DNA from 2 places in the Arthrobacter sp. 01L42 genome. Region 1 is predicted to be linked to the other one. Evidence: riboswitches for the same ligand, from Rfam matches in the RefSeq annotation. Region 1 holds a riboswitch; the other holds the start of a gene.
What was found. A riboswitch is a leader RNA that binds a small molecule or an ion and turns the genes downstream of it on or off. The one in region 1 is predicted to bind thiamine pyrophosphate.

Region 1 (3,199 bases):
GCAGCAGTGTGTGCTCGTCGGCAATGACTTCGAGCTTGACCCAGTCCGTTTCCAGGGCCTCCCGCGCCAGCTCGGCGGTAAGGACGGCGTCCTTGGCGGTGAAGCAGCCTGCCGTGTTGGGCAGTACCCGGATCTGATGGTCCTCGAGCAGCTGGAACAGCGAGCCCGTCTCCGCCGGCGAATAGCGGCGTATCGCCACCGTGGTCAGCTCCGTCCCGGACGCCACCAGCGCCGCCCCGAGCCCGTCCAGGCTCGGCGCACCGCCGGTTCCCATGATGAGGCGGGAGCCGAGCCTTACGCCGTCGACCACGAACGGATCGGCCACCGCACCGGTCATGGGGACGGCCTGTGCTCCTGCGAACGTCGTCTCGTTCATGCTGGTCATCCTCCTTGGACTGCCGTGACAAGTTCGACGTCGTCGCCGTCGGCGAGCGCCGTGGCGTGCCACTGGCTGCGCGGCACCACTTCGGCGTTGCGGGCGACGGCGACACCGAGCTTCCGCCCGTCGGCGGCGCGGCCGTCGGGGCCGATGCTCCGGCCAGTGAGCTGGCTGACGAGTGCGGAGACGGAGGCGCCGTCGGCGACGCTCTGATCCGTTCCGTTAAGTCGGATGTTCATGCTGCTTCCTTCTTAGGGCTGTCCCCGGACGTAACCGGGATGCGGGAAAAACGGTCGGGGCGGAACCCGGCCCAGCGCGGGTCCGGCGTGAAATCCATGAGTTGCCGGCACACGGCGGCAGCGGCGGGGGTCAGCAGGACGCCGTGCCGGAAGAATCCTGTGGCGATAATGAGTCCCGGGACGTCGCCGCCGTCCGCTTGTGCGACCCGCCCCAGCAGCGGGGCATTGTCCGGGGTTCCGGGCCGCGCCCGCGCCGTGGCTTCCAAAAGCTCCAGCTCGGCGACCGCAGGCACCAGCTGCTGGGCATCCCGCAGCAGCTGGTAAATGCCGCCGGCGGAAACTGCGTGCGGATCCGACGGTCCATCCTCCCGCTGGGTGGCCCCGATCACCACGGTGCCGTCCTGGCGGGGGACGATGTACACCGGGATGCCGCGCACCATGCCCCGCACGGTGGCCGTGAGCAGCGGTTGCAGATGCGGAGGCACGCGGAGCCGGAGGATGTCGCCGTAGACGGGCCGCAGCGGCAGCGCCAGCCCGGCCGGTAGCTCCTCGAGCGCGGCGGCGCCGAGCCCGTTGGCGACCACGGTCTCGGCAGCCCGCACGGTACCGCCGCCGGCCAACCGCACACCCGCCACCTGTCCGTCCTGCCACAGCAGTCCTGCCGCGCGCCGCCGGACGAAGCTGCCGCCTTCCGCACCGAGCACGCCGGCGAGCCGGGTGATCAGCAGGCGGGGGTCCACCTGGTGGTCGGCCGGGATGTCGAAGGCACACGAGATGCCGGGACTCAGGAGGGGCTCCCGGGTGCGCGCCTCGCGCACTGTCAGTGGCTCCACGGCCAGGCCGCATGCCTTCTGGACTTCCCTCAAGTCCGCGAGGGCGCGCCGGTCCGCCGCGTCGGCCCCCACCGCCAGGGTCGGCGTCGTTAAGTAGCCGGTACCCGCCGGGGAATCCGCGCCGGCGGCACCGGCGTCGAGAGCCGCAGCGAATCCTGGCCACAACCGGGAGGCCTCAAGCATCAGTTCCAGGAGCTGTTCCTCCTGGTAGTGCAGTTCACTCACGGGGGCCAGCATGCCGGCCGCGGCCCAGCTGGCTCCGCTGCCGGGAGCATCATCGATCAGGACCACGGATCGGCCCGAGCGGATGGCCTCGAACGCGATGCCATGGCCGATCACCCCGCCGCCGATCACGGCCACGTCGGCAGTCGTATCCCCCGCGGTGATTCCCTCTGCGGTACCGGGCCCTGTGTCACAAACCTGGGCGGCGGCGTCATTTGCGGCTCCGGCTGCACGGCCTGCTCGTGTGCCCATGAAAAATTCCTTCCCTACGCCGGTACTAGCCGGATCAGGTCAAGCGGTCGGCTCTGACGCCCTCTCAGCCGGGCAGCGGCGACATGGCTGCTGCGGGCTCCCGCGGTATGCGCCCAGTTTAGAGGAACTAGGCTGGTCCCATGAGCCAGGACCCTCTCCACACCACCGCCCGCCTCTATCTCTGCACCGACGCCCGCAGGGACCGCGGCGACTTCGAGGACTTTGTGGACGCCGCCTTCGCCGGCGGCGTGGACATCATCCAGTTGCGCGACAAGTCGCTCGAGGCCTCCGAGGAGCTGGAACTGCTGGAGGTCCTGCACACCGCGGCGCAGCGCCACGGGCGGCTGTGGGCCGTCAATGACCGGGCGGACATCGCCTCCCTGTCCGGGGCTCCGGTGTTCCATGTCGGTCAGAAGGACATTTCGCTCGACGCCGCCCGCGGCTTTCTCGGCAAGGATGCCGTGATCGGCCTGTCCACCCACAGCCCGAAGCAGGTGGACGCCGCCATCGCTGCCGCGCCAGGCCGCAAAGGGCTCGATTATTTCTGTGTGGGCCCCGTGTGGGCGACGCCCACCAAGCCCGGACGCGCCGCCGTCGGCCTCGATCTGGTGCGCTACGCCGCCCAGGCGATCGGCGGGGCGGACGCGGAGGGAACCGGCAAGGTCGACGAAAGCGTGCTGCCGTGGTTCGCGATCGGCGGGATCGACCTCAGTAACGTGGAGCAGGTAGTCGATGCCGGTGCCCGGCGGATCGTCGTGGTCCGGGCGATCACCGACGCCACTGATCCGGCCCACGCCGCCGGAGCCTTGCTGGCGGCGCTGGACGCCGCCGCATCCTAAGCAGGTCCCCAGCCCGTAATGCCGGCCGGCACTGAAACTATCCGGCGAGACCCAGCTCCGTCATCCGGCGCGCGTGATTCGCTGCAAGTTCGGCCGCCAGGCCATTGACCAGCGCCCGGGCGCCGGCGTCGTCCAGCCCCGACAGTCCGCCGAGGAACGCGTGCTCAGCGCTGACACGCTGGGCGTGGTTCAGTACTTCCCCCAGCAGACGCCTGGCCCACAACGCCAGGCGCGACGCCAGCCGGGGGTCATCGGCCAGGGCCGCCTTGATGCGCGCCTGCAGCACGGCCGTGGACTCACCGGTGGAGCGGACCTGCCCGATCAACTCACGGGTCGCGGCGTCGACGTACCGGCCCACGACGCCGTAAAAGTCCGCGGCGACCGTGTCGATCACGTAGGCCTTCATGAGGGCCTCGTACCAGTCCGACGGGCGCG
Region 2 (3,199 bases), on a different contig from region 1:
GCTGCAGCACCACGATCCTGTCCACCAGGTCTTTCCAGACCCCCACCCGGTGCTCCACGACCACCAGCGTGGCGCCTGTCTTGTCCAGGCAGCGGCCCACAGCGTCGCGGACCTCCAGGACGCCCGCGGGGTCGAGGTTGGCGGTCGGCTCGTCGAGCAGCAGCAGCCCTGGCCGCATCGCGAGGATCCCGGCGAGCGCCAGCCGTTGCTTTTGGCCGCCGGAGAGGGCCGCCGTCGGGTGGTCCAGCGGCAGCTGTCCCAGCCCGACGTCGTCGAGGGCCTCTCGCACGCGCGGCCAGATCTCCGCCGCCGGGACGGCGAGGTTCTCCGCCCCGAAGGCGACGTCGTCGCCGAGGCGGGAGAGCACCACCTGCGTTTCCGGGTCCTGCTGCACCAGCCCGGCGCGGCCGCGCTGCGCCCGTGGCGCGGCACCGTCGATCAGGAGGCTGCCGGTCTCGTCTGCATCTTCGGCGTCGCCGGAGTCGCCGGAGTCGCCAGCCGCGCCGGCGCCGGCCGCGCCGTCGCCCAGAACGCCGGCCAGGGCGTGGAGCAGCGTCGACTTGCCGGCGCCGGAGGGCCCCAGCAGGAGCACGCGCTCCCCCGGCTGGATGTCCAGGTCAAGGCCGCTGACGGCGGGCCTGGTTCGTCCGGCATGCCGCCAGCCCCAGCCGCGGGCCGTGACGGCGGCCGGCCGGACGCCCGGTGAAGATCTCATGATTCTCTGCAGGATTCAGCGACGGGGCTCAGGAGAAGACGGGCTCCGTGGCGGCCTTGCGGGAGGCAAAGGAGCCCAGCACTCCGGTTTTCGCCAGGCCGCGGGTGGCGAGCCAGGCCAGTCCGCCGGCAATCACTGCGCCGGAGATCGTGGTGAAGACGATGTAGGCGAGCTTGTCGCCGGCTTCGTAGGCGATGTTCCAACCCCACGGCAGGAAGGAATCGTTCAGGCCGCAGAAGAGGCCCGCGCCGGCGCCGGCCAGCACGGAGACGGGCAGGTTGAACTTCTTGTAGAGGAAGGCCGCGAAGACCAGTTCGGCGCCGAGGCCCTGCAGGATGCCGGAGATCAGCACCGTGGTGCCGTACTGCGAACCCATGATGAGCTCGCCGGTGGCCGCGACGGTTTCGCAGAAGAGCGCGGCGCCCGGCTTGCGGATGATGAGCATGCCCAGCACTGCCGGGATCATCCAGCCGCCGGCGTAGAGTCCGCTCAACGGCGGGTAGACCGCGTTGACCGGAGTCGAGATCAGGTTCGCGCCCTGGGACCAGGCCCAGAAAATGACGCCGCCGGCAACGGCGATCAACGCGGCCACCACAATGTCCACCACGCGCCAGCTGTAGTTGCGCCGGGCGGATGAACGGCTGGCGGAACCATGCTGTGCTGAAATATCTGTCATGTCGTCCTCCTGAGGAACAGGAGGGGAGGGTGCGCCGGCCGGTCTCGGCTTCCGCCGCCCTCCGCGCATCCTGAGAACTCGACTCCCTTGCGCCGGTACTAACCGGATCAGGTTCGAGGGTCTGCGGCTGTCCGCACTCTCAGCGCCCACCAAAGGTTTCCCCGGATTGTTCCGGCGATGCCCGACGGCGGCGCTCCCCTGTCGTAATTATTTTCGCCCTTGTGGGCTGGCTCAGTTTACACCCGGACGGCCGGGATTTCAGTGGTGTGCCGTCACAATCGTGGACCGGACGGCGGCAGTCCCGGCGGCCCGGAAAACCCTCTTGGTAGAGTCGTCGTGCCGGACCCCCGGACCCGCCAGCGGGCGGCCTCGTCACCCACCGGAAAGCTGGAATATTTTGTCGCACACACCGGTCACCCAAGATCCCTCCGGGGAATACGATCCCGACTCCAATGAGCCGCAGCCGCGGGGTTCCCTGGCGGCGCTCATTGGCCGCGTGCTGGCCGAGATAGAGGCGCTCCAGTTCGCGTCGTTCAGCAAGGATGACGCCCTGGACCTCGGGCTCCTCCTTGTCGAGCTGGGCAGGCAACGCTCGCTGCCCATCGCCGTCGACATCACCAAAGGCGAGCAGGTGCTCTTCCACGCCGCGCTGGACGGCGCCACACCGGACAATGAGCGCTGGATCAACGCCAAAAAGCGCACCGCCATGCGGTACGAGGTCCCGTCCCTGCTGGTGGGCCTCCGGGCCCGCGCCGCCGGCGGAAGGATCGAGGACAACGCCTGGTGGGATCAGTCGGAGTTCGCCGCCCACGGCGGGGCGTTTCCCATCTACGTGCGCGGCACGGGCGCCGTCGCCGTCGTCACCGTCTCCGGCCTGCCCCAGAAGGCGGATCACGAACTCGTGGTCGAGGCCCTGCGGATGGTCCTCACCCCGGAACGCTAGGCTAGGGGAAAACCGTTCCCGTCCCAAGGAGACCGAAGAATGAACATCCTCATCAAGCTGCTCGGCACCGGCGTCAGCCTCCTGGCCGGCTTTGCCGGCACCAAGCTGGTGGACACCATGTGGGAAAAGTCCACGGGCAACAAGCCGCCCAAGGGCCAGGAGGACGACGTTCCCACCACCCTGCGCTCGGCCCTGACATTCGCCCTGATCTCCGCCTCGGTCAGCGCCATCATCCAGGTGCTCGCCAACCGCGGCACCCAGCGCGCGATCACCCGCTTCGCCAAGACCCAGGACGTCGTCTGACCTGACCCGACCGGCCGCGGCGCCCGCCGCGGCCGTCGAATGCCCCGGACGGGTCCGCCTGGCCGGACGGGGCTCAGCGGTCGTCGTCGTCCGCTCCGTGCGTGGCCGCCTGCTGGGCGGCCTTCTGGACTACCGCCTCGAGCTCGTCGGAGCTCAGCAGCTCCGGGTGCAGGTGCTTGGTCCGGTAGCCGGCCCGACCCACCATGTGAGCGGACACGGGGACGGTGAGCAGCTGGAAGAGCCAGGCCACCAGCAGGACGGGCCACACCGACCAGGTGCGCATCTGCAGGCCAAGGGCCGCCAGCAGCAGGAACAGGCCGAGGACCTGCGGTTTGGTGGCCGCGTGCATCCTGCTCATGAGGTCCGGGATTCGCAGCAGCCCGATGGCGGCCGCGAGGGACATCAGGGCTCCGGTCACCATGAACACGGCAGAGACGGCGTCGATCACTGTGTCAGGATTCACGGACGCCCTCCCGCCTGTCGGCCACGAACCGGGCCACGGTGACCGAGCCGACGAATCCGATCAGGGAAATCGCAACGAGCAGCATCAGGTTGTTCAGGT

Region 2: linked by a shared signal. The riboswitch ahead of AC1DN2_RS14030 (ECF transporter S component) and the one ahead of thiO (glycine oxidase ThiO) in region 1 are both predicted to bind thiamine pyrophosphate.

What each region holds. Positions count from the first base shown of each region.
Region 1 covers NZ_JBFTSL010000010.1:147,884-151,082, reverse strand. Annotated here, with positions in the region: gene AC1DN2_RS11120 (thiazole synthase) at 1-376, opposite strand, end outside; gene thiS (sulfur carrier protein ThiS) at 382-618, opposite strand; gene thiO (glycine oxidase ThiO) at 615-1,925, opposite strand; TPP riboswitch at 1,919-2,039, opposite strand; gene thiE (thiamine phosphate synthase) at 2,066-2,764, shown strand; gene AC1DN2_RS11100 (ferritin-like fold-containing protein) at 2,802-3,199, opposite strand, start outside.
Region 2 covers NZ_JBFTSL010000015.1:57,448-60,646, forward strand. Annotated here, with positions in the region: gene AC1DN2_RS14025 (ABC transporter ATP-binding protein) at 1-715, opposite strand, end outside; gene AC1DN2_RS14030 (ECF transporter S component) at 744-1,391, opposite strand; TPP riboswitch at 1,458-1,601, opposite strand; gene AC1DN2_RS14035 (heme-degrading domain-containing protein) at 1,789-2,334, shown strand; gene AC1DN2_RS14040 (DUF4235 domain-containing protein) at 2,374-2,637, shown strand; gene mnhG (monovalent cation/H(+) antiporter subunit G) at 2,711-3,058, opposite strand; gene AC1DN2_RS14050 (MrpF/PhaF family protein) at 3,090-3,199, opposite strand, start outside.